DNA from 4 places in the Streptomyces sp. NPDC026377 genome. Region 1 is predicted to be linked to each of the others. Evidence: riboswitches for the same ligand, from Rfam matches in the RefSeq annotation. Region 1 holds a riboswitch; each other region holds the start of a gene.
The links. A riboswitch is a leader RNA that binds a small molecule or an ion and turns the genes downstream of it on or off. The one in region 1 is predicted to bind cobalamin.

Region 1 (6,911 bases):
GGAGACCGTCCCCAGGAGCGTGGACTTGCCGACGCCGGAGGGACCCACCAGCAGGACCAGCTCGCCCTCGGGGACGGTGAGGTCGACGTCCCGGACGGTGGGGGCGGGGCGGTCCTCGTACGTGACCGACACCTCGTCGAAGCGGATCATCGGGACTCCTGGCGGTCGGGCGGGGCGGGGGCCGGGTGCGGGGCGGGGGTCACGAAGGCCGGGAGCAGGCCGAGGAGGGTGGCGAGGACGGGCAGGAGCGGGAGCGTGGGGGCGGTGAGCGGGACGACGCCGGGGTGCAGGGCGTCCGGTGCGTACGTACCCGCCCAGATCATGGCCGCCGCCACCGCCGCGCCGGAACCGGCCACCAGCCAGGCGCGGGCGCCCCAGCGGTCGGGGCGGTAGCGGGTACGGACCGTGCGGCGGCCGCCCAGGCGCAGGCCCGCCAGCGCCGCGGCGAGGCCCGCGAGCAGCACCGGCAGACCGTAGCGGGCGCCTTCGGCGGCGAGGAGCCCGTACGTACCGGCGCAGACACCCAGGAGTCCGCCGAGGGTGAGGACGGTGGTGGTGCGGCGGACGGCGGCCGGTACGTGCGCGGTGCGGCCGTAGCCGCGGGCGTCCATCGAGGCGGCGACGGCCACCGAGCGCTCCAGGGCACCCTCCAGGACCGGCAGTCCGATCTGGAGGACCGCCCGGATCCCGCCGGTGGGACGGCCGCGCAGTCGGCGGGCGGTACGCAGGCGGGCGACGTCGGCGACCATGTTCGGCGCGAACGTCATCGCCACGACCACGGCCACGCCCGCCTCGTACAGGGCGCCCGGGAGGGACTTGAGCAGGCGGGCCGGGTTGGCGAGGGCGTTGGCGGCGCCGACGCAGATGAGGAGGGCGGCGAGGCGGGCGCCGTCGTAGAGCGCGAAGAGCATGCCCTCGGCGGTGACGGGACCGCCGAGGCGGATGCCCTTCGCCCAGTCGGGGAGCGGGGCCTCGGGGAGCGTGAGCAGGGTGTGGGTGCCGGGAATCGGCGAGCCGAGGGCGATGTTGAAGACGAGCCGGACGGCGACGACGGCGAGGCCGAGCTTGACGAAGGCGGTGTACGAGCGGGCCCAGGGGGCGTCGGTGCGCCGCGCCGCGACGACGTACCCGGCGACGGTGACGAGGAGGGCGAGGAGGAGGGGGTTGGTGGTGCGGGAGGCGGCGGTGGCGAGCCCCAGCGCCCAGAGCCACCAGGCCCCGGGGTGCAGGGCGTTGGCCCGGGTGGCGTACGGGGCACGGGGCGCGGCCGGGCGCCTCGGGACGCGGCGCCGCTCGGCGACGGGCCGCCGGGGCGCCAGGCCTCCGGCGGGCGCGTCCTGCGGCTGTGGGGCCGCGGCAGCCACCGGGCCTCCGGCCGGATTCGTGCGGGGCCTTCCGCAGGGCGGCGTGGGCCGCTCGCGGTGATCGTCGTCGGTGGGCATCGGTCGGGTACGCCGTCAGTTCCGGTGGCGGCGGCGGGACTGCCACAGCGCGGCCGCGGCGACCGCCAGGACCGCCGCCCCGCCCGCCAGCAGGCCCACCGAAGGGCCGCTGTCGGACGTCTTCGGTGCGGCCTTGTGCGTGGTCATCCCCGACACCTGCTCGCCGCAGCCCGTCCTCGGGTAGCCCGCGATCGCGCACAGCAGGGCCGCGCTGTTGTAGCGCAGCGGCTTGGCCACCGCCGCCAGGGCGTCCGCCGCCGTCGCGTTCTCGGGGACCCGCGCGCACGCCGTCCGCGCCGCCGGGGGCGTCTCGCCACCGGGCGCGTCCTGCGGGGTGCCGAAGTCCAGGGCGAACGCGACGCGCTTGCTGCCGGGCTCGGCGGGCGTGGCCGCGCACACCTCGGCGAACGTCGCCGCCGAGCGCGGGGCCGCCGCGTCCTTGGAGCCGGCGCTGACCGCGAAGCGGAAGCCCTGGACGTCACCGTCCGAGGGGTGCGCGGTGGCCGGGCCCTGCGTGGCGTACGTCCACGTCGTGCCCTGCCGCTCCCAGAACGACCAGTAGCGGTACCCGGCGGCCCGGGCGGGCCCGGCCACCGCCGCCGCGCCGAGCGTCAGCGCGAGAGCGAGGGCGCAGACGAAGGCGGCGGCGAAACCGGCCGGGACCGGCCGGCGGCTGCGGCGGACCGAGGTCACTTCTGCGCGTTCTTCTTGCGCGCGCTGACCAGGAAGCCGACGCCCACGCTGGCGACGAAGAAGACGCCGACGATCCACCACACCGACATCCCGGAGGAGTCGTCCTTCTTGTCGGCGTCGGCGGACTTGGCCGCCTTGCCCGTCTCGGCGGCGGACGTGCCCGCGGGGGCCGGGCCGGTGGCGTTCAGCTGGGCGACCAGGTCGGCGCCGCCGAACTCCCTCGGGTCGGCGCCGATGGCGTTCGCGGCGAGGACGAGCTGGGCGTAGGCGGCGGGGCCGTTCTCCTTGGCCCAGCCGGAGGTGTTCTTCTCCAGCCACTTCAGGGACGCCTTGGCCTGGGCCTCCTGGCCGGAGGCGGCGAGGGCGACGACGGCGTCGGCGGTGTTGCCGTAGTCGGGCTGGTTCTCGGCGCCCGGCATCGCGGAGTTGAGGTGGCCCGACTTGGCCATGGTCCTGGCCAGGTACGCGGCGCCGTTGTGCGCGGCCTGCTCGGGCGTGGCCGGCTTCTCGCAGGCGGTGCCCTTGGCGTCGGCCTGACCGGCGGTCGCGGCGAGGCCCTTGCCGTACGCGGCGGTCACGGCGGCGGCGCTGGCGTCGGCGTTCGCGTACAGCTTGGCCGTCTTCAGGTCCGGCTGGTACGCGAACGCGCCCGCGCCCGGCGTGCCGTCGCACGGCACCGCGAAGGTGAGCAGCGCGTCGAGCGGCGACTTGCCGCCCTTGGCGGACTTGGCGTCGCCGGGCTTCTCACCGGCGGCGGCGAGGGCGCCGATCACGACGGAGGTGGAGTTGGCGTCGCTCTTGCCGCCGGGGTTGTAGGACCAGCCGCCGTCGTCGTTCTGGACGGTCTTCAGCCAGGAGACGCCCTTCTTCACGGCGTCGGTGTGGTCGCCGAGGGCGACGAGGGCCTGGACGGCGGCGGCGGTGGCGTTGGTGTCGAGGACCGTCTTGGCGTCGCAGGGCTTGGCGGCGTCGGCGCGGTAGGAGGCGAAGCCGCCGGTGTCGCACTGCTGCCCGGTGAGCCAGGTGACCGCCTGGGCGGCGGGCTTCACACCGACCGTGCCCTGGGCGAGCAGGGCGAGCGACTGCCGCCAGACGCCGTCGTACGCCGGGTCCTTCGTTCCGTACAGCCCCGGGGTCGTGCCGTCGGCGAAGGCGGGAGCGGTGCTGGTGGCGGCGCCGCCGAGGACGACGCTGAGGGCGGCTATCGCTGCGGCGCAGCGGCGTACGGTCATGGCTGGGCGGTGCCTCTCCTGCGGGGGCCGGGGCGGGCGGGCGCGGGGGCACGCCGGCTTCGGTCCCGTATACCTCGACGGGCCGGTCACCGACGGTTTGCCGGTGGCCGTTGAGCCGGTCATGTCCGTCGGGGTGGTCCGGCTCGCCGCGGGGTTCTGGTGGCGGCTCACGGTTGCGGGTCAGCGCCGGATTCGCACCGGCTTCCCCCCATACGGTCATGAACAACCCCTTCACTGTACCGGCCCCCCTCCCCCCCCCTCCGGGGCTCCCCCTGCCGGACCGACGGCCGACCGCTTTTCGGCCGGCGCTTCGCCTGCGGGCCCCGGGCGAAGCCCCGGGGCTCAGGGGCGCGGGGAACTGCGCGGCCAGCCCCCACCGGGGCGCAGGGAGCAACGGACCCGGGCGGAGCCCGGACCCCCGGAGGGTTTGGGGAAGGGGCGGGGAGGGGCCCGCTACAAGCGTTGCAGGATCGTCGCCGTAGCCAACGCACCCCCCGCGCACATAGTCACCAACCCCACCTCCCCACCCCCCCGCTCCAACTCGTGCAGCGCAGTAGTCAACAACCGAGCCCCCGTAGCCCCCACCGGATGCCCCAGCGCAATAGCCCCCCCATTCACATTCACCTTCTCCAGATCCTGGTCGAACACCTGCGCCCACGACAGCACCACGGACGCGAACGCCTCGTTGATCTCGACCACGTCGATGTCCCGCAACGACATCCCCGCCTTCCCCAGCACCGCCCGCGTCGCATCGATCGGCCCGTCCAGATGGAAGTGCGGATCCGCCCCCACCACCGCCTGCGCCACGATCCGCGCCCGGGGCCGCAGCTTCAGCGCCCGCGCCATCCGCTTCGACGCCCACATGATCGCCGCCGCCCCGTCGGAGATCTGCGAGGAGTTCCCGGCCGTGTGCACCGCCGTCGGCATCACCGGCTTCAGCCGGGCCAGCGCCTCCATGGAGGTGTCCCGCAACCCCTCGTCCCGGTCCACCAGCCGCCACATCCCCTGCCCGGCCGCCTGCTCCTCCTCCGTCGTCGGCACCTGCACCGCGAACGTCTCCCGCTTGAACCGCTCCTCCGCCCACGCCACCCCCGCCCGCTCCTGCGAGAGCAGCCCGAGCGAGTCGACGCGCTCGCGCGTCAGCCCCCGGTGCCGCGCGATCCGCTCCGCCGCCTCGAACTGGTTGGGCAGGTCCACGTTCCACTCGTCCGGGAACGGCTTGCCCGGCCCGTGCTTGGACCCCGACCCCAGCGGCACCCGCGACATCGCCTCCACCCCGCAGCTGATCCCCACATCCACCACCCCCGCCGCGATCATGTTCGCAACCATGTGGCTCGCCTGCTGGGACGAGCCGCACTGGCAGTCCACGGTGGTCGCCGCCGTCTCGTACGGAAGCCCCATCGCCAGCCACGCGTTGCGCGCCGGGTTCATCGACTGCTCGCCGGCGTGGGTGACCGTCCCGCCGACGATCTGCTCCACGCAGTCCGCGGGAATCCTGGTACGCCCCAGCAGCTCCCGATAGGTCTCGCCGAGCAGATAGGCGGGGTGGAGATTGGCGAGAGCGCCTCCGCGCTTGCCGATCGGCGTGCGTACGGCTTCGACGATGACGGGTTCCGCGGCCATGAGCTCGTCCTCTCCTCAACGACTCCAAGCCCGGCCGCAGGGCCTCCCGGAGCCGCTGCGGACCGAACTAGTACGCGTTCTAGTTCCGCTTGCAGTCTGGTGAGGGCTACCCCCGGTACGCAAGGGTTGTGCACGTACCGCGCGCGCTCCCGCGCGAGAACGAACACCCCCCGCACCCTTGCGACTTGTAGAACCCGTTACTACCTTTCAGGCAAATCTGATGGATCGTCAGGAACGTGTCCGAACGTGCCGACCGGATGGAGCTGCCGATGCGCTGCCCCCACCTTCCCGAGGGGTTCGACTTCACCGACCCCGACCTGCTCCAGGACCGCGTCCCGTACCCGGAGTTCGCCGAGGCGCGGCAGACCGCCCCGGTCTTCTGGTGCTCGCAGCCCCACGGTCTCGCCGGCTTCGGCGACGACGGCTACTGGGTGGTGACCCGGCACGCCGACGTCAAATACGTCTCCACCCACCCGGAGCTGTTCTCCTCCACCACCAACACCGCGATCATCCGCTTCAACGAGAACATCACCCGTGACCAGATCGAGGCCCAGCGGCTGATCATGCTGAACATGGACCCGCCGGAACACACCCGCGTCCGCCAGATCGTCCAGCGCGGCTTCACCCCGCGCGCGATCCGCTCGCTGGAATCAGCCCTGCGCGACCGCGCCCGCCGGATCGTCGACACGGCCCTCGCCGCCTCCCGAGGCCGCGACTCCTTCGACTTCGTCACCAACATCGCCGTCGAGCTGCCGCTCCAGGCGATCGCGGAACTCATCGGCGTACCGCAGGAGGACCGTACGAAGATCTTCGACTGGTCCAACAAGATGGCGGCGTACGACGATCCCGAGTACGCCCTCACCGAGGAGATCAGCGCCGAAGCCGCCATGGAGATCGTCAGTTACGCGATGAACCTCGCGGCGGCGCGCAAGGAGTGCCCAGCCAAGGACATCGTCTCCACGCTGGTCGCCGCAGAGGGCGAGGGCAACCTGCTGGCCGACGAGTTCGGCTTCTTCGTCATCCTGCTGGCGGTCGCGGGCAACGAGACGACCCGCAACGCCATCAGCCACGGCATGCACGCGTTCCTCACCCACCCCGACCAGTGGGAACTCTACAAACGCGAGCGTCCCGAGACCGCCGCCGAGGAGATCGTGCGCTGGGCGACACCCGTGGTGTCCTTCCAGCGTACGGCGGTCCAGGACACCGAGCTCGGCGGCGAGAAGATCAAGGCGGGTGACCGCGTCGGCCTGTTCTACTCCTCCGCCAACAACGATCCCGAACTCTTCGACGAGCCCGAGCGGTTCGACATCCTCCGCGACCCCAACCCCCACCTCGGCTTCGGCGGCGGAGGCCCCCACTTCTGCCTCGGCAAGTCGCTCGCGGTGCTGGAAATCAACCTGATCTTCAACGCCATCGCGGACGCCCTGCCGAACCTCACCCTCGCGGGCGACCCGCGCCGCCTGCGTTCAGCGTGGCTGAACGGCATCAAGGAGCTTCAGGTCACGCCGTAACGGATCTGACGAACGCGCCGAACGCGGCGGGAGAGAGCGTGATGACCGGGCCGTCCGGGACTTTGGAGTCGCGGACGGCGACGGTGTGGGGGAGGTCTGCGACCTCTATGCAGTCGCCCCCCTGGTCGCTGCTGTGCGACGACTTGCGCCAGGCGGCGCCGTGGAGGGTGGCGCATTCGACGCAGGAGCCGCCCTGATCACCGCTGTAACTGGACTTACGCCAACGAGCGCGGCTCAGTTCCAGGTTGCTCCCCATAGCGCTCCTCCATCACGTGCCGGATCAGCTTCGCCGAGTCCGGGATGGACAGGGCGGCGGCTTGGAGGTGATCGTAACGGAGCGAGCAGTCCCTGACCGTGTCCGGGTTGGCGGTTGGATGACCCACCCCGTATCCCTCGGTGTAGACGATGGC
Region 2 (6,911 bases), on a different contig from region 1:
TGGGCTCTATGGCCGATATGTGCGCTTCATCCGTAACCGCCCGCCCCAAATCCCGGCCAAGAAGAGGATGGATACACCGTGCGGTCCGGCCCAGTTCACCTTCCGTTCATCCAGGTTGCTTACGTTCGTCGCGCCACTGACGTCGAACGATTGCCTGGGTAAATGGAACACATCACGCTGCTGCTCGCCATTGTGGTCGTGACAGCTCTAGTGTTCGATTTCACGAACGGTTTCCATGACACCGCCAACGCGATGGCCACGACCATCTCGACCGGCGCCCTGAAGCCCAAAGCCGCGGTCGCCATGTCGGCCGCGCTCAACCTGGTCGGCGCGTTCCTGTCGGTGGAGGTCGCCAAGACGATCTCCGGCGGCATCATCAACGAGAAGGGCCTCCGAACAGAGGTCATCTTCGCGGCGCTCGTCGGCGCCATCCTGTGGAACCTGGTGACCTGGCTGCTCGGGCTGCCGTCCAGCTCCTCCCACGCCCTGTTCGGCGGTCTGATCGGCGCGGCCGTGATGTCGGCCGGCTGGTCCTCCGTGAACGGCTCGACCGTCGTCACCAAGGTGCTGCTCCCCGCCGTCGCCGCCCCGATCGTCGCGGGCGTCGCCTCCATGCTGGCCACCCGGCTGACGTACCGGATCAACCGGAACGCCGACCCGGCGGCCGAGAAGGCCACCGCCAAGGGCTACCGGGCCGGACAGATCGCCTCCGCCGGTCTCGTCTCGCTCGCCCACGGCACCAACGACGCGCAGAAGACCATGGGCATCATCACCCTCGCCCTGGTCACCGGCGGCGTGCTGCACCCGGGCGCCAACCCCCCGCTGTGGGTCATCGTCTCGGCCGGCATGGCCATCGCCATGGGCACCTACCTCGGCGGCTGGCGCATCATCCGCACCATGGGCAAGGGCCTGACCGAGCTGGCTCCGCCGCAGGGCTTCGCCGCCCAGTCCGGTGCCGCGACCGTCATCCTGGCCTCCTCGCACATCGGCTTCTCGCTCTCCACCACCCAGGTCTGCTCCGGCTCCGTCATGGGCGCCGGCCTCGGCCGCAAGGGCGGAGTGGTCCGCTGGTCCACCGCGACCCGGATGTTCATCGCCTGGGGCCTGACCCTGCCCGCCGCGGGCCTGGTCGGCGCCGGCGCCGAGTTCTTCGCCGGACAGGGCACCTGGGGCATCGTCCTCGTGGCGGTCCTGCTGGTCGGGGGCTCCGGCTTCATCTGGAAGCTGTCGCGCCGCCAGCCGGTCGACCACAACGACGTCACCAACGCCCCGGCCGCCATCCCGGCCGAGCCCGCCGGTGTCGTCACCACCGCGATCGCCGCGGTCACCCCGCCGCCCACCGCCGCCGCCGTGACCGTCGACCTGACGGCCACCATCCCGGCGCCGTCCCCCGCCGACCCGGCCCGCCCGGCCGTCGTCTGACCCGGCCGCGCTCCCCGAAGGAATCGTCATGCACATCGACTGGGCAGCTCTCGGCACCGTCTTCGGTGTCAGCCTCATCGTCACCGTCGGCCTGGTGGGCCTGTTCACCGTCGGGATCGTCGGTCTCGCCAAGCAGCAGTCGGCGGCGGCCGGCAAGGGCAACATCGCCGTCGCCCGCACCACCGCCTACCTCTGCTTCGCGCTCTGCGCGGCAGCCGTCGCGTACGGCATCAACCTGATCGTCGCCAAGTAGGCCGACGAGCCGCGCCGCACCCTCCACAACCGCCCTCCGGCCCTGCCGGGGGGCGGTTTCCTGTGTGCCTGCGCACACTCTCCCGTCGCAGGTCAGCAGCGAGTTGACGGGCGTTCCCGGGCATGGTGGACTGCCCGAGCCATTTACGGCGGCAGAAGAGGAAGCCGGTGCGAATCCGGCGCGGTCCCGCCACTGTCATCGGGGAATGCATCCCCGTGAGCCAGGAACTCTCACCGCCGGTCGACGTCGTACCAGGGCGCGGACACCCTGAGTGAGGACATACCGCCATGCGCGCCTGCCTGTTGCCGGCACCCCCCGGACGTACCGGAGCTCCCCGCGGCGTTGCGGCGGGCTGACCCCATGCGTGCCGATCGCACTTTCGCGTACGGCGCCACCGCCGGTCTCCTCGGCGACCTCCTCCTCGGCGACCCCCGCCGCGGACACCCGGTCGCCGCGTTCGGCCGTGCCGCGGCGGCCGTGGAGCGCGCGCTGTGGCGCGACCACCGTGGCTGGGGCGCGCTGCACACAGCTGTGTGCGCCGGAGGCGCCGCGGGCGCCGCGCTGCTCGCCACCCGTGCCGTACGCCGTCGCCCCGCCGCCTCCGTCGCCCTGACCGCCGCCGCCACCTGGGCCGTGGTGGGCGGCACTTCGCTGGGCCGGGAGGCCCGCGCGATCGGCGCGGCCCTCGAAGCGGGCGACGTCGAGGCGGCCCGCGCGCGGCTGCCGCACCTGTGCGGGCGCGACCCGCAGTCCCTGGACTCGCCCGGCATCGCGCGCGCGGTCGTCGAGTCCGTCGCCGAGAACACCTCCGACGCCGTGGTGGGCGCGCTGGTGTGGGGGGCGCTCGCGGGCGTGCCGGGCCTGGTGGCGTTCCGCGCGGTCAACACCCTGGACGCGATGGTCGGCCACCGCTCGCCGCGCCATCTGCGGTACGGGTGGGCCTCGGCGCGCCTGGACGACGTGGCGGGCTGGCCGGGCGCCCGGCTCACCGCCGCGCTCGCGGCCGTGGCCTCAGGCGCGCCGCGCGCCGCCACGCGCGCGTGGCGCTCCGAAGCGGGCAGGCACCCGAGCCCCAACGCCGGGCCCGTGGAGGCCTCGTTCGCGGGGGCGCTGGGCGTACGGCTCGGCGGCACCCTCTCCTACGGCGGCCGCGTCGAGCACCGGCCGGTGCTGAACGGGGACGGCCGGGCGGTGGAAGTGGCGGACATCGAGCGGGCGGTGCGGCTGTCGCGCCGGGTGGGCTGGCTGGCGCTGGGCGTGGCGATCGCGGTGAGGAAGGTACGGACATGAGCGGCGGACTGCTGATCGCGGGCACCACGTCGGACGCCGGCAAGAGCGTCGTCACCGCCGGGATCTGCCGGTGGCTGGTGCGCCGGGGCGTGAAGGTCGCGCCCTTCAAGGGACAGAACATGTCCCTGAACTCCTTCGTCACCCGCGAGGGCGCGGAGATCGGGCGCGCGCAGGCGATGCAGGCGCAGGCGGCGCGCGTGGAGCCGTCCGCGCTGATGAACCCCGTGCTGCTCAAGCCGGGGAGCGACCGTTCGAGCCAGGTCGTGCTGATGGGCAGGCCGGTGGGCGAACTGAGCGCCCGCGGCTACCACGGCGGGCGCCAGGAGGCGCTTCTGGGCACGGTCGTGGACTGCCTGGAGCGCCTGCGGGGCACATATGACGCCGTGATCTGCGAGGGGGCGGGCAGCCCGGCCGAGATCAACCTGCGGCGCACCGACATCGTCAACATGGGTATCGCGCGCGCCGCGAAGCTGCCGGTGGTGGTGGTCGGCGACATCGACCGGGGCGGGGTGTTCGCCTCGTTCTTCGGGACCACGGCGCTGCTGAGCCGCGAGGACCAGGCGCTGGTCGCCGGGTACATCGTCAACAAGTTCCGCGGCGACGTCTCGCTGCTCGAACCCGGCATCGACATGCTGCGCGGCCTCACCGGGCGCCACACGTACGGGATCCTGCCGTTCGCGCACGGACTCGGCATCGACGAGGAGGACGGCCTTCGCGTCTCGCTGCGCGGCGCGGTGCGCGAGTCCGTGGTGGCGCCGCCGGTCGGCGAGGACGTGCTGCGGGTCGCGGTGTGCGCGGTGCCGCTGATGTCCAACTTCACGGATGTGGACGCGCTCGCCGCCGAACCGGGCGTGATCGTACGGTTCGTGGACCGGCCCGAGGAGCTGGCCGACGCGGATCTGGTCGTCGTGCCGGGAACCCGGGGCACGGTCCGGGCGTTGGAGTGGCTGAGGGAACGGGGGCTGGCGCGGGAGCTGGCGCGCAGGGCGGCCGAGGGGCGTCCGGTGCTGGGGATCTGCGGCGGGTTCCAGGTGCTCGGCGAGCACATCGAGGACGAGGTCGAGTCACGGACGGGCTCCGTGACGGGTCTTGGACTGCTGCCCGTGCGGGTGCGGTTCGCGGCCGAGAAGACACTTGCACGGCCGACCGGCGAGGCGCTGGGCGAGCCCGTGGAGGGATACGAGATCCACCACGGCGTCGCCGAAGTGCTGGGCGGGGAAGCCTTCTTGGACGGATGCCGGGTCGGTGCGGTCTGGGGGACGCACTGGCACGGGTCACTTGAGAGCGACGGATTCAGACGACGGTTTTTGGAGCTGGTCGCGAGCGCCACGGGACGGCGTTTCGTGCCCGCCCCGGACACGTCGTTCGGCGTGCTGCGCGAGGAGCAGCTGGACCGCCTCGGCGACCTCATCGAAGAACACGCGGACACGGACGCGCTGCTGCGGCTCATCGAGCAGGGCGCGCCCGCAGGACTTCCCTTCATCGCACCTGGAGCACCCGCATGAGCACTGTGCTGTTGTTGTCGACCGCCGACACGGATCTGCTGGCGGCCCGGGCCTCCGGGGCGCCCTTCCGGATCGGCAACCCGACCCGTATCGACGTGGCGGAGGAGCTGCCCGCGCTGATCGAGGGCGCGTCGGTGGCCGTCGTGCGCCTGCTGGGCGGCAAACGCGCCTGGGAGGACGGTCTGGCCGCGCTGAAGGCGTCCGGGATCCCCACGGTGCTGCTGGGCGGCGAGTCCGTGCCGGACGCGGAGCTGATGGCCGAGTCGTCGGCCCCCGCGGGCGTGGTCGCCGAGGCCCTGCGCTATCTGGTCGAGGGCGGCCCCGGCAACCTCGTGGAGCTGTCGCGCTTCCTCTCCGACACCGTGCTGCTCACCGGCGTCGGCTTCGCTGAGCCGCAGAAGATGCCGGAGTGGGGCGTGCACGGCACGCGCGCGTACGTGGAGGGCCGCCCCACGGTGGGCGTGCTCTTCTACCGCGCCCACCAGCTCTCGGGCAACACCTCCTTCGTCGACGTGCTCTGCGACCGCATCGAGGCCCAGGGCGCCAACGCGCTCGCGGTGTACGTGGGGTCGCTGCGCGGCGCGGACCCGGCGCTCTACGAGACGCTGGGCCGGGCGGACGCGCTGATCGCCACCGTCCTCGCGGCGGGCGGCACCACCGCCTCGCAGGCGAGCGCGGGCGGCGACGAGGAGGCGTGGGACATCGGCGCCCTGGCCGACCTGAACGTGCCGGTGCTGCAAGGGCTCTGCCTCACCTCGTCCAAGGCCGCCTGGGAGGCGTCGGACGCCGCCCTCTCCCCCATGGACGCGGCGATGCAGGTCGCCATCCCCGAGTTCGACGGCCGGCTGATCACCGTCCCGTTCTCCTTCAAGGAGCAGGGCCCCGACGAGGTTCCGGTCTATGTCGCCGACCCCGAGCGGGCCTCCCGGGTCGCCGGGATCGCGGTGCGCCACGCCCGTCTGAAGCACAAGCCGAACGCGGAGAAGAAGCTGGCCCTGGTCTTCACCGCCTACCCCACCAAGCACTCCCGGGTGGGCAACGCGGTGGGTCTGGACACCCCCGCCTCCGCGGTCCGGGTCCTGGACGCGCTGCGGGACGCCGGTTACGCGGTGGAGGGCCACCCGGACAACGGCGACGAGCTGATCCACCGGCTGATCAACGCGGGCGGCCACGACGTGGAGTGGCTCACCGAGGAGCAGCTCGCGGCGGCCCCCGCGCGCGTGCCGCTCGCGGACTACCGCGCCTGGTTCGAGAAGCTGGACCCGGAGCTGCGCGAGGGCATGCTGGAGCACTGGGGCGAGCCCCCGGGCGGGCTGTACGTGGACGGCGACGAGATCGTGCTCGCCTCCCTGCGGTTCGGCAACGTCGTGGTGATGATCCAGCCGCCGCGCGGCTTCGGCGAGAACCCCATCGCGATCTACCACGACCCGGACATGCCGCCCTCGCACCACTACATGGCGGCCTACCGCTGGCTGGAGAACAGCTTCGGCGCCGACGCGATCGTCCACATGGGCAAGCACGGCACCATGGAGTGGCTGCCCGGCAAGGGCCTCGGGCTGTCCTCGGGCTGCGGCCCGGACGCGGTCCTGGGCGACCTGCCGCTGGTCTACCCGTTCATCGTCAACGACCCGGGCGAGGGCACCCAGGCCAAGCGGCGCGGCCACGCCACGGTCGTGGACCACCTCGTCCCGCCGATGGCCCGCGCCGACACCTATGGCGACCTGGCCAAACTGGAGCAGCTCCTCGACGAGTACGCGCTGGTGAGCGACCTCGACCCGACGAAGGCCCCGGCGGTGCGGGCCCAGATCTGGACGCTGGTCAAGGCCGCCGAGCTCCACCACGACCTGCACGTCGACGAACAGCCCGACGACGGCGACTTCGACGAGTTCGTCATGCACATCGACGGCTACCTCTGCGAGATCAAGGACGTCCAGATCCGCGACGGCCTGCACATCCTGGGCGGCGGCCCCGAGGCCGAGCCCCGGGTCAACCTGGTGCTCGCGGTGCTGCGCGCCTCCCAGGTGTGGGGCGGGCAGGCCAACGCGCTGCCCGGACTGCGCGCCTCGCTCGCCGAGCACTTCGGCCTGGTGGAGAAGGAGCTGCTGGCCGAGCCGGGCGCGCCGGTGAAGGTCCCGGTGGAGCTCACCGACCTGGTCGAGGGCCCGGCCCGTACGGCGGCCGACACGATCGACCTGCTGGAGCACCTGTGCCGCCGCCTGGCGCAGGGCATGGAGGAGCGCGACTGGGCGGTACCGGCCTGCCGCCCGCTGGTCGCCGAGGTCGTGGGCACCGAGCTGCCGGACGCGGTGGCGGTCCTGGAGTTCGCCTGCCGCGAGGTGGTGCCGCGCCTGGCGCGCACGACCGACGAGATCACCCACATCCTGCGGGCGCTGGACGGCGGATACGTCCCGGCGGGCCCGTCCGGCTCCCCCACCCGGGGC
Region 3 (6,911 bases), on a different contig from region 1:
TGGAGCGCATCCAGGGCAAGGGCACCTTCGTCGCCAAGCCCAAGGTCTCCCAGGCCCTGCAACTGACCTCCTACACCGAGGACATGCGCGCCCAGGGCCTGGAGCCCACCTCGCAGCTCCTGGACATCGGCTATGTGACGGCCGACGACACGCTCGCCGGGCTGCTCGACATCGCCGCGGGCGGCAGGGTGCTGCGCATCGAGCGGCTGCGCCTGGCGAGCGGCGAGCCGATGGCGATCGAGACCACCCACCTGTCGGCCAAGCGCTTCCCCGCGCTGCGCCGCTCGCTCGTCAAGTACACCTCTCTCTACACCGCCCTCAACGAGGTGTACGGAGTGCGGCTCGCCGAGGCCGAGGAGACCATCGAGACGTCGCTGGCCACCCCGCGCGAGGCCGGACTGCTCGGCACGGACGTGGGCCTGCCGATGCTGATGCTCTCCCGGCACTCCCTGGACGGCGACGGCGAGCCGGTGGAGTGGGTGCGCTCGGTCTACCGCGGCGACCGCTACAAGTTCGTCGCGCGACTGAAGCGCCCGACGGACTGAGGCGGCCCGGCCCGCGACCGGCTGGGGGTCCGGGGGTTACCCCCGGGACAACACAGCGTGGCCCGCCTCAAGCGGCCCACGGACCGACCCTCCTCACCGGCTGACGTCCGGTATCCGGTACAGGTCTTCCATGGCGGGATTCCGTCCCCTAGATTTCGTGCGCATTGCAACAGGTGAGCACTGCGAGGGGACGAAAGCCACCATGCCGGAAACAACGCAAACGCCGAGAGCGGTGATCACGCCGGTGCGCGTGGTCATCGCGCTCTGCCTGATCGCGCCCTTCGTGGCGATGCTGTGGGTCGGTTCGTACGCGAAGGCCGACCCGGCACTCGCCGGGATCCCCTTCTTCTACTGGTACCAGATGCTGTGGGTGGTCATCTCCACCGCGCTCACGATGCTCGCGTACAAGCTGTGGCAGCGCGACCAGCAGGGCCGCAAGGCGGGTGAGGGCAAGTGACTCTCGCAGCAGGCGACGGGGTGAACGGCGTCGCGCTCGGCGTCTTCATCTTCTTCTTCCTCGCCGTCACGGTCCTCGGCTTCATGGCCGCCCGCTGGCGCCGCGCCGAGAACGAGCACAGCCTCGACGAATGGGGCCTGGGCGGCCGCTCCTTCGGCACCTGGGTCACCTGGTTCCTGCTCGGCGGCGACCTCTACACGGCGTACACCTTCGTCGCGGTCCCGGCGGCGGTGTACGCGGCGGGCGCGGCCGGGTTCTTCGCGGTGCCGTACACGATCCTGGTCTATCCGCTCATCTTCACCTTCCTGCCGCGGCTGTGGTCGGTCTCGCACAAGCACGGCTATGTGACGACCTCGGACTTCGTCCGCGGCCGGTTCGGCTCCAAGAGCCTCTCGCTCGCGGTCGCGGTCACCGGCATCCTCGCCACGATGCCCTACATCGCGCTCCAGCTCGTCGGCATCCAGGCGGTGCTCGACGTGATGGGCGTCGGCGGTTCCGGCAACTGGTTCGTCAAGGACCTGCCGCTGCTGATCGCGTTCGCGGTGCTCGCCGCGTACACCTACTCCTCGGGTCTGCGCGCCCCCGCGCTGATCGCGTTCGTGAAGGACACGCTGATCTACATCGTCATCCTGGTGGCGATCATCTACATCCCGGTCAAGCTCGGCGGCTTCGACGACATCTTCGCGGCGGCCCGGCACAAGTTCGAGACGCCCAACGCGGCCGGCAAGCCCACGGGCGCGCTGGTCCCCGGCGACGCGGGCCAGTGGACCTACGCCACGCTGGCCCTCGGCTCGGCGCTGGCGCTCTTCATGTACCCGCACTCCATCACGGCGACCCTCTCCTCCCGCAGCCGCGAGGTGATCCGCCGCAACACCACGATCCTGCCGCTCTACTCGCTGATGCTGGGGCTGCTCGCGCTGCTCGGCTTCATGGCGATCGCCGCCGGGGTCAAGGTCAAGAACGGCCAGCTGGCCATCCCGCAGCTCTTCGAGGACATGTTCCCGGACTGGTTCGCGGGCGTGGCGTTCGCGGCCATCGGCATCGGCGCCCTCGTCCCCGCGGCGATCATGTCGATCGCGGCCGCGAACCTGTTCACCCGCAACATCTACCGGGACTTCATCAAGCCGGACGCCACGCCGAAGCAGGAGGCGCAGGTCTCCAAGATCGTCTCGCTCCTGGTGAAGGTGGGCGCGCTGGTCTTCGTCCTGACCATGGACAAGACGGTCGCGATCAACTTCCAGCTGCTCGGCGGCATCTGGATCCTCCAGACCTTCCCCGCGCTGGTGGGCGGACTGTTCACGCGCTGGTTCCACCGCTGGGCGCTGCTCGCGGGCTGGGCCGCCGGCATGGTGTACGGCACGCTCGCCGCGTACGGGGTCGCCTCCCCCACCCAGAAGCACTTCGGCGGCAGCTCCAAGGAGATCCCCGCCATCGGTGAGATCGGCTACATCGGCCTCACCGCCTTCGTCCTGAACGTGGCGGTGACGGTGGTTCTCACGCTCGTCCTGCGGGCCGTGAAGGCCCCCGACGGGGTCGACGAGACGTCCCCGCGGGACTACACGGCGGACGCGGGCGACCCGGGCGTGGAGGTCGAACTGCCCCCGGCGACGGCGGGCTCGACGCACTGAGCCGAACGACGTTGGACGGGCCGCCGGGGAAACCCGGCGGCCCGTTTTCGTGGCTCCGGGGAATGCCCACGACCGCCTCGCGGTTCCGGCCTACGGCATCCGCAGCTCCCCTCAGGGGCGCGGGGAACCGCGCGACAGGCCCCGGCCGGCCCGCGGTGAAGCAACTACCCAGCACACACACTCCGGTACGGATGCGACACAACATGTGGGGGCACCACGACAGCCCGGCACAAGATGTATGCTCATGCTCGCTGTCGCCGCAGGGGAATCCGGTGCAAATCCGGAACTGTCCCGCAACGGTGTACTGGTACGCATTTGCGTACTTGGTCAGTCCGAGGACCTGCCGACAGCGCACCCTGGCCGTCCGGCCCGGGTGCCAGACGTCCAGGGCCTCGCGGAATGGGCAAGTGGACGCGGCGTACCCCCGAAGGGGTGTGTCCGCGTGCCCGCACGCTCCCCGAGGCCCCGTGCCGAGCGAGGAGTGCCCCCACGTGACCATCGCCCCTGCGGATCCCGCTTCAGCGATCGCCGAGGAGTCGGCCGATGCCCCCGGGACCGCCCTGCTGCGGACCCTGACCGACCTCACCGCCGACCTGCCGGACACCGACCCCGGCCGTGTCGCCGCCGCCGCGCTGCGCGGCCGCAACGCGCGCTCGGACGAGGCGGAGCTGCGTGGGCTCGCCACCGAGGCCGCCGCTGGTCTGATCTCCGAGGACCCGGCGTACTCCCGCCTCGCCGCCCGGCTGCTGACGCTCACGATCGCCGAGGAGGCCGCGGGTCAGGGCTCGGTCTCGTTCTCCGACTCCGTCGAGGTCGGCCACCGCGAGGGGCTGATCGCGGACCGCACCGCCGACTTCGTGCGGCTGCACGCGGCCCGCCTCGACGCGCTGGTCGCGACCTCCCTCGCGGACGGCGCCGACGACCGCTTCGGCTACTTCGGCCTGCGCACGCTCTACTCGCGCTATCTGCTGCGGCACCCGATCACCCGCCAGGTCATCGAGACCCCCCAGCACTTCATGCTCCGGGTCGCGGCCGGTCTGGCCGAGAACGACTCGGTGCGCGCGCTGGACGAGGTCGCCTCGCTGTACGGGCTGATGAGCCGGCTCGACTACCTGCCGTCCTCCCCCACCCTCTTCAACTCCGGCACCCGCCACCCGCAGATGTCCAGCTGCTATCTGCTGGACTCCCCGCTGGACGAGCTGGACTCGATCTACGACCGCTACCACCAGGTGGCGCGCCTGTCCAAGCACGCGGGCGGCATCGGCCTCTCGTACTCCCGCATCCGTTCGCGCGGCTCGCTCATCCGGGGCACCAACGGCCACTCCAACGGCATCGTGCCGTTCCTGAAGACGCTGGACGCCTCGGTGGCGGCGGTCAACCAGGGCGGGCGGCGCAAGGGCGCGGCGGCGGTCTACCTGGAGACCTGGCACTCCGACATCGAGGAGTTCCTGGAGCTGCGCGACAACACCGGCGAGGACGCCCGGCGCACGCACAACCTGAACCTGGCGCACTGGATCCCGGACGAGTTCATGCGCCGGGTGGACGCGGACGGCACCTGGTCGCTGTTCTCCCCCGCCGACGTGCCCGAGCTGGTCGACCTGTGGGGCGAGGAGTTCGACGCCGCCTACCGCAGGGCCGAGGCCGCGGGTCTGGCCCAGAAGACGATCCCGGCGCGGGACCTGTACGGCCGGATGATGCGCACCCTGGCGCAGACCGGCAACGGCTGGATGACCTTCAAGGACGCCTCCAACCGGACCGCCAACCAGACGGCGGAGCCCGGCCACACGGTCCACTCCTCGAACCTCTGCACCGAGATCCTGGAGGTCACCGACGACGGCGAGACGGCCGTCTGCAACCTCGGCTCGGTCAACCTCGGCGCCTTCGTGCTGGCCTCCGGCGAGATCGACTGGGAGCGGCTGGACGGGGCCGTCCGCACCGCCGTGACCTTCCTCGACCGGGTCGTCGACATCAACTTCTACCCGACCGAGCAGGCCGGCCGCTCCAACGCCAAGTGGCGTCCGGTGGGCCTGGGCGCGATGGGCCTGCAGGACGTCTTCTTCAAGCTGCGCCTGCCCTTCGACTCCCCCGAGGCGAAGGCCCTGTCGACGAAGCTCGCCGAGCGCATCATGCTCACGGCGTACGAGGCGTCCTGCGACCTGGCCGAGCGGTCGGGCCCGCTGCCCGCCTGGGAGAAGACCCGTACGGCGCGCGGTGTGCTGCACCCGGACCACTACGACGTCGAGCTGAACTGGCCGGAGCGCTGGGCGGCGCTGCGCGAGCGGATCGCCGCGGTGGGCATGCGCAACTCGCTGCTCCTCGCGATCGCCCCGACCGCGACCATCGCCTCCATCGCCGGTGTGTACGAGTGCATCGAGCCGCAGGTCTCCAACCTCTTCAAGCGCGAGACGCTCTCGGGTGAGTTCCTCCAGGTCAACGCCTACCTGGTGGAGGACCTGAAGAGGCTCGGCGTGTGGGACGCGCAGTCCCGCGAGGCGCTGCGCGAGGCGAGCGGCTCGGTCCAGGACTTCAGCTGGATCCCCGCCGACGTGCGCGCGCTCTACCGCACGGCGTGGGAGATCCCGCAGCGCGGCCTGATCGACATGGCCGCGGCCCGCACCCCGTTCCTGGACCAGTCGCAGTCGCTGAACCTGTTCCTGGAGACGCCCACCATCGGCAAGCTGTCGTCGATGTACGCGTACGCCTGGAAGCAGGGGCTGAAGACGACGTACTACCTGCGCTCGCGCCCGGCCACGCGCATCGCCCGCGCCGCGCAGGCCAGCGCCCCCATCCCCGTCCAGCAGGCGGCCCCCGACGCCGACGCGGTCGCCTGCTCCCTTGAGAACCCCGAGTCCTGCGAGGCCTGCCAGTAATGAGCTCCACCGACAAGAACCTGCTCGACCCGGGCTTCGAGCTGACCCTGCGTCCGATGCGCTACCCGGACTTCTACGAGCGCTACCGGGACGCGATCAAGAACACCTGGACGGTGGAGGAGGTCGACCTCCACTCCGACGTCGCCGACCTCGCCAAGCTCTCGCCGGGCGAGCAGCACATGATCGGGCGGCTGGTGGCGTTCTTCGCCACGGGCGACTCGATCGTGGCGAACAACCTGGTCCTGACGCTGTACAAGCACATCAACTCCCCCGAGGCGCGGCTGTATCTGAGCCGTCAGCTCTTCGAGGAGGCCGTGCACGTCCAGTTCTATCTGACGCTGCTCGACACCTACCTGCCCGATCCGGACGACCGCTCGGCCGCGTTCGACGCGGTGGAGAACATCCCCTCCATCCGCGAGAAGGCCCAGTTCTGCTTCAAGTGGATGGACTCGGTCGAAAAGATCGAGCGGCTTGAGACCCGGGCCGACCGCCGCCGCTTCCTGCTGAACCTGATCTGCTTCGCGGCGTGCATCGAGGGCCTGTTCTTCTACGGCGCCTTCGCGTACGTGTACTGGTTCCGCTCGCGCGGTCTGCTGCACGGCCTCGCCACCGGCACCAACTGGGTGTTCCGCGACGAGACGATGCACATGAACTTCGCCTTCGAGGTCGTGGACACCGTCCGCAAGGAGGAGCCGGACCTCTTCGACGACGCGCTCCAGCAGCAGGTCACCGACATGATCAAGGAGGCCGTCGAGGCGGAGCTGCAGTTCGGGCGCGACCTGTGCGGCGAGGGTCTGCCGGGCATGAACACCGAGTCGATGCGCGAGTACCTCCAGTGCGTCGCCGACCAGCGCCTGACGCGCCTCGGCTTCGCGCCGGTGTACGGCTCCTCGAACCCGTTCTCGTTCATGGAGCTCCAGGGCGTCCAGGAGCTCACGAACTTCTTCGAGCGCCGCCCGTCCGCCTACCAGGTGGCGGTCGAGGGCTCGGTGGGCTTCGACGAGGAGTTCTAGGCTCCGGATACGGCGAAGGGGCCCGCACCGTCGGTGGCGCGGGCCCCTTCGCCGTACGTATGGACGACTAGTCGTTCGGGACGACCTCGTACCGGGGCGTGTTCTCCGCCATCTGCCGCAGCGCGTCCTTGCGGTCGCGCTTGGAGAGGCGGTCGATGTACAGGTAGCCGTACAGGTGGTCCGTCTCGTGCTGGAGGCAGCGGGCGAAGTAGCCGGTGCCGCGCACCCGGATCGGGTTGCCCTCGGCGTCCTGGCCGCGCACCACCGCGTAGTCGGGGCGGGCCAGCTCCGCGTAGGCGGTCGGGACCGACAGGCAGCCCTCGTTGGACTCGTCCAGGACCCGGCGGTCGGCGGGGAGCTCCTCTAGGACCGGGTTGCACACGACGCCGACGTGGCGC
Region 4 (6,911 bases), on a different contig from region 1:
GGGGGCGCCGCGGGCTCCGGTGTGCCGGGGGGCGTGCTGGGCGCGGCGGAGGGCTGCCCGCCGGGGGAAACGGAAGGCTTGGCGGGTGCGGGGCGCTGGGGCGCGGTGGACGGCGCCAGGGTCGGTTCGGCGGACGCCGGGGCGGGGCCGCTGCCGGCCAGGTGGCGCGGCTGCGTGCCGCCGTCGGCGTGGGCCGTACCGGCCAGAGCGGGCAGCGCGAGCGCGGCCAGCAGTCCGGCGGTGGCGGCCCCGCGCGCGTAGGTGCGGCTTTGGTGCTTCGTGGTGTTCACGTAGTACGTCTCCAGGTCGGCCGAAGGGCGTCGGACGACGCCCTTCACCCCTGACGACGTGCGGCGCGGGCCGGGGTTGCCGACGAACCGGAGAAAGTTTTCGCACCCGTTCGGTGCCCCCCGTCACCCCGTGCCCGTGAGCGTGTCCACGACGGTGCCAGCGAACTCCTGGGCGAGCGGCCCCAGCGCGTCCCACTGGCGCACCGCCCAGCCCGCGGCCAGCGGCGGGAGCGCCGGCAGCGGTACGAAACGCACGGCGCCCGGGGCCGAGGCGGTCCACCCGGGCAGCGCCGGCACCACGGCGTGGCCGAGCCCCAGCTCGGCCAGCAGGATCGCGGTGTCCCAGTCCGCCACGCTGGTGGTCGAGGCCAGGCTGACGTCCAGACCGGTCAGTTGCCGGTCGAGGTGGTGCCGGGACCGGGAGTCGGCGGGCAGCTGGATGTGGCGGATCGCGGCCAGGTCGGCCGGTTCGACACTGCTCCTGTCCGCGAGCGGGTCGTCCGCGTGGACGGCGAGGACCCAGGGCAGCTCGATGACCGGCCGCTGCTCGATGCCCCGTACGGGCGGGCCGATGGTGATCCAGGCGAGATCGGAGTCCCCCGCCGCGAGCGCGTCGACGCAGGCGCGGCTGGAGTTCTCGGTACGGAACTCCAGGCCGACGTGGGGGTGCGCGCCCCGGAAGCGCACCACCGCGTCGGACATGAAGTGGCGGACGGTGGTGGCCCCGGTGGCGATCCGCACGGTGCCGCCGACGCCTTCTCCGAGCTGGCGGAGCTGACGCAGAGCCAGCTCTATGTGGCCGATGCCCTGCGCGGCGGCCTGCTGGAGGATCCGCCCCGCCTGGGTGGGGGCGACCCCGCGGGGGCGCCGCTCCAGGAGGGGCAGGCCGAGCTCGGCCTCCAGCCGCTTGACGTGCTGGCTCACCGCCGACTGCGTACGGGACAGATCGCGCGCCACAGCGCTCAGATTGCCGGTCTCGCAGGCGGCGACGAAGACGCGGAGATCATCGAGAGTCATAAAACCCCAAGGTATTCCTTGGGCGTTCGAAAGAAAACCAGAGGATTGACTGGGGTTCCTGGGCCCGCGAGGATTTGGTCCGGGGCGGCAACCCGTCCGTGGGCGCCGTCCGGGATCCGGACCCGGACGGCGGACCCCCACGGAGGGTGCCGACCCCGGTCGCGGATCTGTTGCTCCGGTGACCTGACGAGTCGTCAGTGCGGGTTCCGTATTCCGGGGCCGTTTCCCGCCCCGCGCCGCCAACCCCAGTGGTCAGCCCAGCCGCTCGCGGATCTGCTCCGCCTGGGCGCGTCGGGCGTGGCGATCCGGTGTTCCGTTACTGTCCGTGTCGGTCCGCTCCCCGTCAAACGTTGATCACAGTTTGGCAAATTTGGAACCCTTGCATCTGTTTTGTCCATCCCCGGAGGCGGAACACGACCGTCGTGCCCCGAGGGGCCGCAGCAAGCCGGAGTCATCGATGTCGCACGCGACCACCAGGACCAGGGACGGGGCCGAGACGTACGAGTCCCGGGGCCACCGCCGCGCCTCCAAGGCCCGGCGATGGCTTCTCGTGGTGGTCTGCGTGGGGTTGGTGGGGGCGATCGCGTGGCCGGTCATGAGCTACTTCGAGATACCCCCCTTCACCGACAAGGGCGATCCCATCTCGTACGGCAAGATCGACAGCAAACCCGGCGCCGCGCCGCAGAAGCCCGTGGACTCCAAGACCCTGATGCCGACCGGGCCCGCCGCCGACTTCAAGATCTCCAGCACGCTCGGTGACGGCACGCACGTCGGCGTCGTGAAGATCACCGGCAAGAAGTCGGGCTTCACGGGCAAGGTGTGGGTCTGGGCGCCGAAGCAGTACGACGACCCCAAGTACGAGAAGAGCGGTTTCCCCGTCCTGATCGCCCTCCCCGGCGGGCCCGGTTTCCCCAACAACTACTGGATGGACAACAACCTCAAGCTGGAGTCGTCCATCTCCAAGTGGGCCGACGAGGGCAAGGGCAAACCGTTCCTGCTGGCCATGCCGGTGCTGAACCCCAAGCCGGACGACGGCGGTCTCTACTGGGACGGCAGTGACATCCCCGGCCAGCCCAGGATGGGCACCTGGCTGACCGAGGACGTGCCCGACCTCATGCGGCAGAACTTCCGCACGATCAAGTCGCGCGACGGCTGGGCCTTCATGGGCTCCTCCTCCGGCGGCTTCGCCGGCCTCAAGGCCGTCCTCAAGCACCCCGACAAGTTCAAGGCCGTCATCGCCTCCGGCCCCGACATCGTCCCGGACTCCCCGTTGTGGAACGGCCACCCCAAGGAGAAGGCGGAGAACAACCCCGAGGTGCTCTCCAAGCGGCTGATCGCGGCCAGGGGACCGGACGTGTACCTCGCCTTCCAGTACGGCACGAAGGAGTCGTCCGTCATCCCCAAGGTGAACAAGTACATCGCCACCTACGGAAACAAGGGCCCCATCCATACCCACCTCGAAGTCATCCGGGGCGGACGGCACAACGCGGTGACGTATGTGAAGGGGATGGACGCGAGCAGCATGCAGTGGATCAGCGAACAGATCGAGGGGCCCACACCGGCGTCCTGAGGCGGAGGGAGAAGCACGGGGCCGGACCGTGCGACCTTCCGACCGGCAGGCGCGGCTCGGCTGCCGCACCGGGTGGAGGGCCGGGCCGCCTACCGCTCTGGTTGCAGGAGATATCTCCACCCCCTGTGCGACGCCTCGCGGCCACCCCTCTCCCTAGCGTGGCCCTTCCGGCGGCGGCGCACCGGTCCGCCGTCGCAGCCCGGCGACACGTGTGCACGCCACACGTCGTCGCCCTGCCAACGGGAGGCCCCATGAAACAGGTACGGATCCTTGTCGTCGCGCTGGTCAGCGCGGGAGTGCTGGGCGGGGCGGGCATGCTCGCCCCCGCCGAGGCGGCCGCCCCGGCCGCGTCGAGCGCCGCCGGCTGCGCGCAGAGCAGGCCGTTCCTTTCGCAGGGCGACACCGGAACCTGTGTGAGGTTCCTGCAACAGCGGCTCACCGACCAGGGTTTCCGCACCCGCGTCGACGGCATCTTCGGCAGCGGGACCACCAAGTCGGTCAAGTCCTTCCAGTACGTCTGCGGCTACCGCGGCCATGATGTGGACGGCCTGGTCGGCCCCCGCACCTGGGCCGGTCTGCTCGACCACTCCTGCGTCTGAGAGGCGGGTGGAGCGCCGACGGCCCCCGGCCGGGGGCCGCGGCCGACACCACGGGTGCCGCTCGCAACCCGGCCGGGTGCCCCGACGTCCTGCCCGGAATGTGATCTGCAATACCCGCGCCCGCAGCCAGACTTGCAGGTGGGGCGGGTCGCACCTACGGTTGGCGAGCCGTGGTGTTCGGGAAGACCGGTGCAAGACCGGAGCGGCCCTCGCCACTGTGATCGGGCCCCATGTCGTTCAGGCCATGAACGGCTTCGGGTAGCCCGTCCCGTTGTGCCACTGGTGGCCGTGAGGTCGCTGGGAAGGCGGGGACGGTGCGACACCCGGAAGCCAGGAGACCGGCCACGGCATCTCGCGTAATGATCCACGAGGTGCTGGAGCGTGAACGAATGACCCTGCCCACCCCTGCCGCCACATTCCACTGGCGACGTGAGGACACCGTACGTACCGCATGGCTGCTGGCGGTGATCGCCGCCCTGCACGTCGTCGCGTTCGGCATCCTCTTCCTGCTCGTGGTGCCCGAGCACTACGAGGTCGGCTCGAAGACGTTCGGCCTCGGACTCGGCGTCACCGCGTACACCCTGGGGATGCGGCACGCCTTCGACGCCGACCACATCGCCGCGATCGACAACACCACCCGCAAGCTGATGGCCGACGGCAAGCGCCCGGTTTCGGTCGGCTTCTGGTTCGCCCTCGGGCACTCCAGCGTCGTGGTCGTCATGGCGGCGCTGGTCGCCGGAGGCGCCCAGCTCGCGGGCACCCTGATGAACGACGATTCACCCACCCACCAGACCCTCGGCCTGGTCGGAACGACCGTCTCCGGATCGTTCCTCTACCTCATCGCCGCACTCAACCTGCTGGCCCTCGTCGGCATCCTGCGGGTGTTCCGGGCCATGCGCGCCGGGACGTACGACGAGGCGGAGCTGGAACAGCACCTGGACTCCCGGGGGTTCATGAACCGCCTCCTGGGGCGCTTCACCAAGTCGATCACCCGGCCCGGCCAGATGTACCCGCTGGGCTTCCTCTTCGGCCTCGGCTTCGACACCGCCACCGAGGTCACCCTGATGGTGATGGCGGGCTCGGGCGCCGCCGCCGGGCTGCCCTGGTACGCGGTGCTGTGTCTGCCGCTGCTCTTCGCGGCGGGGATGAGCCTGTTCGACACCATCGACGGAACCTTCATGAACTTCGCCTACCAGTGGGCGTTCTCCAACCCGGTGCGCAAGGTGTTCTACAACCTCACCATCACCGGTCTTTCCATCGCGGTGGCCTTCCTGATCGGCACGATCGAGTTGGTGGGCGTGCTGCACGAGAAGCTGGATCTGCGGGACGCCGTCACCGGGTGGGTCGCGGGCCTCGACCTGGACAACGTCGGGTTCATCATCGTCGGCCTCTTCGTCGCGGTGTGGGCGGCGGCGCTGGCGTACTGGCGGTTCGCCAGGGTCGAGCAGCGGTGGGCGGTGCGCACCGCCGCGGCCACCGAAGCGCCGGGCCGGACCCGGCCCGGTGCCGTCCGCGACCAGGCCGCGTCCGGCCCCGGCCACGATGTCGCGCCCGGCCCCCGCGACGGGGACGACGCGGCCATCCCCGCGCCCCGGGACGGTGCCGCGCCCGCGCCCGCCCCGGACGCCGTCAGCTGAAGGCCGGGGCGTTCTCCGCCGCCCAGTCGGCGAACGAACGCGGGGCCCGGCCCAGGAGCCGTTCCCCGTCCCGGCTGACGCGCCGCTCCCCGGGCGTGGGCTCGCCGAGGATGCCGAGCGTGCCCTCGACAACCGGCTCCGGCATGAATCGCAGCAGCGTCTCCCTCGCCTCGGCCCGGCTCTGCTCGACGAACCGCACCGGCGCTCCCAGCGCGTCGCCGATCGTCCGCGCCTGCTCACGGGGTGAGACCGGGGCCGGCCCGGTGAGCTCGTACGTCCGGCCCGCGTGGCTCCTCGCACACAGGGCCAGGGCGGCGACCGCGGCGATGTCGGCCGGATCGACGACCGGCAGGGCGACGTCACCGAAGGGTGCCGTGACCGTCCGCTCGGAGCGGATCGAGGGCGCCCACAGAAAGGCGTTGGAGGCGAATCCGCTGGGCCGCAGGACCGTCCACTCCAGGCCCGACCCCCGTACGGCGTCCTCGAAGGCGCGCAGCCGGCCGTGCGCCGGGGAGTCCGGGCGGGTCGCGGTGGCCTGCGAGGACTGGAGGACGAGCCGCCGGACCCCGGCGGCTCGCGCCGTGTCCAGGATGGCGTACGGGTCGAGGCCGTCACCGCTCCCGGGGACGAGGAGGTACAGCGCCTCGGCCCCGTCGAGCGGGCGCTCGAGGCTCTCGGGCCGGGCCGGATCGGCCTGCTGGAAACGCACGTTGGCGGGCTGGTCGCCCGTGGGGGCCCGGCGGGAGAGGGCGGTCACCCGCTCGCCCGCCGAGGCGAGGTGCCGTACGAGGTGTCGTCCGACGTTCCCGGTGGCTCCGGTCACCACAATCATGTTCTCTCCCTGGTGGTTGTGAGGCGATGGCGCGGCGGTGCGGCCCGCGATCGTCCCGCTGATCCGTCCGCGCTCGGTCTGTCCTCATCCTCGGAACAGAACTGGCCATCTCCTGGCCACTTTCCGAAAGAGAATGACCGGCATGAGAGCCGATCGACTGGTGGCGACCCTGTTGTTCCTGCAGACACGGGGGCGGGTGACGGCGCGCGAGGTCGCGGCGGAGCTGGGGGTGTCCGAACGCACCGCGCGCCGCGATCTGGAGGCGCTGGCGAGCGCGGGCATCCCGGTGTACTCGCAGCACGGCCGAGGGGGCGGCTGGTCGCTCGTCGGCGGCGCCCGCACGGATCTCTCCGGTCTGACCGCCGCCGAGATCCGCGCGATGTTCCTGGTCGCGGGTCCATCCGCGGTCTCACCCGAACTGCGGACCGCGCTGCGGAAGTTGATCCGGGCACTGCCCGCGACGCTCCGGTCCGACGCCGAGGCGGCGGCCGGGGCGGCCGCGACGGACGGCACGGACTGGTCGCGCCTGCCCGTCACGGCGGGCACGCTCCTGCTGGACACCCTCCAGGGGGCGGTGGTGGACGGTCTGCGGATCCGGCTCGGATACACCCGCCCCGGCGGCCCGGCCGGTATCCGCACGGTTCACCCGCTGGGCATCGTCACCAAGGCGGGAGTGCCCTACCTCGTGGCCGGTACGGAGAGGGAGGAGCCGGGCTCTGGCGCGGCGGGCACCGGATCCGGCCCCGGCCCCGCGGGGCTGCGGATCTTCCGGCTCGACCGGGTCACCTCCGTCGAGGTGACCGGGGATCGCGTCGTCCGCCCGGAAGGATTCGACCTGGCCACGGTCTGGCGGGAGCTGGCCGCGCCCATGGAGGAGCGGATGCGCGGGGCGACCGTCCGGGGACGGGCCGAGCCCGCTGCCGAGCGGGTCCTCGGGATGCTGTTCGGCGGCCGGCTGCGCCTGGG

Region 2: linked by a shared signal. The riboswitch ahead of ACZ4MU_RS10420 (cobalamin biosynthesis protein) and the one ahead of ACZ4MU_RS30185 (prenyltransferase/squalene oxidase repeat-containing protein) in region 1 are both predicted to bind cobalamin.
Region 3: linked by a shared signal. The riboswitch ahead of ACZ4MU_RS05560 (ribonucleoside-diphosphate reductase subunit alpha) and the one ahead of ACZ4MU_RS30185 (prenyltransferase/squalene oxidase repeat-containing protein) in region 1 are both predicted to bind cobalamin.
Region 4: linked by a shared signal. The riboswitch ahead of nicT (Nickel transporter NicT) and the one ahead of ACZ4MU_RS30185 (prenyltransferase/squalene oxidase repeat-containing protein) in region 1 are both predicted to bind cobalamin.

Annotation. Positions count from the first base shown of each region.
Region 1 covers NZ_JBVHPV010000019.1:117,097-124,007, reverse strand. The annotation lists gene ACZ4MU_RS30200 (ABC transporter ATP-binding protein) at 1-150, opposite strand, end outside; gene ACZ4MU_RS30195 (energy-coupling factor transporter transmembrane component T family protein) at 147-1,319, opposite strand; gene ACZ4MU_RS30190 (SCO2322 family protein) at 1,458-2,135, opposite strand; gene ACZ4MU_RS30185 (prenyltransferase/squalene oxidase repeat-containing protein) at 2,132-3,367, opposite strand; cobalamin riboswitch at 3,478-3,599, opposite strand; gene ACZ4MU_RS30180 (steroid 3-ketoacyl-CoA thiolase) at 3,821-4,990, opposite strand; gene ACZ4MU_RS30175 (cytochrome P450) at 5,260-6,501, shown strand; gene ACZ4MU_RS30170 (DUF397 domain-containing protein) at 6,491-6,757, opposite strand; gene ACZ4MU_RS30165 (helix-turn-helix domain-containing protein) at 6,717-6,911, opposite strand, start outside.
Region 2 covers NZ_JBVHPV010000004.1:9,772-16,682, forward strand. The annotation lists gene ACZ4MU_RS10410 (inorganic phosphate transporter) at 163-1,422, shown strand; gene ACZ4MU_RS10415 (hypothetical protein) at 1,451-1,675, shown strand; cobalamin riboswitch at 1,782-1,979, shown strand; gene ACZ4MU_RS10420 (cobalamin biosynthesis protein) at 2,036-2,965, shown strand; gene ACZ4MU_RS10425 (cobyric acid synthase) at 2,962-4,470, shown strand; gene cobN (cobaltochelatase subunit CobN) at 4,467-6,911, shown strand, end outside.
Region 3 covers NZ_JBVHPV010000002.1:322,639-329,549, forward strand. The annotation lists gene ACZ4MU_RS05545 (GntR family transcriptional regulator) at 1-545, shown strand, start outside; gene ACZ4MU_RS05550 (DUF3311 domain-containing protein) at 748-1,002, shown strand; gene mctP (monocarboxylate uptake permease MctP) at 1,023-2,630, shown strand; cobalamin riboswitch at 2,869-2,992, shown strand; gene ACZ4MU_RS05560 (ribonucleoside-diphosphate reductase subunit alpha) at 3,122-5,500, shown strand; gene ACZ4MU_RS05565 (ribonucleotide-diphosphate reductase subunit beta) at 5,500-6,513, shown strand; gene def (peptide deformylase) at 6,581-6,911, opposite strand, start outside.
Region 4 covers NZ_JBVHPV010000017.1:11,192-18,102, forward strand. The annotation lists gene ACZ4MU_RS28250 (LPXTG cell wall anchor domain-containing protein) at 1-290, opposite strand, end outside; gene ACZ4MU_RS28255 (LysR family transcriptional regulator) at 414-1,307, opposite strand; gene ACZ4MU_RS28260 (alpha/beta hydrolase) at 1,765-2,877, shown strand; gene ACZ4MU_RS28265 (peptidoglycan-binding domain-containing protein) at 3,129-3,476, shown strand; cobalamin riboswitch at 3,631-3,837, shown strand; gene nicT (Nickel transporter NicT) at 3,836-5,113, shown strand; gene ACZ4MU_RS28275 (NAD(P)H-binding protein) at 5,106-5,945, opposite strand; gene ACZ4MU_RS28280 (helix-turn-helix transcriptional regulator) at 6,088-6,911, shown strand, end outside.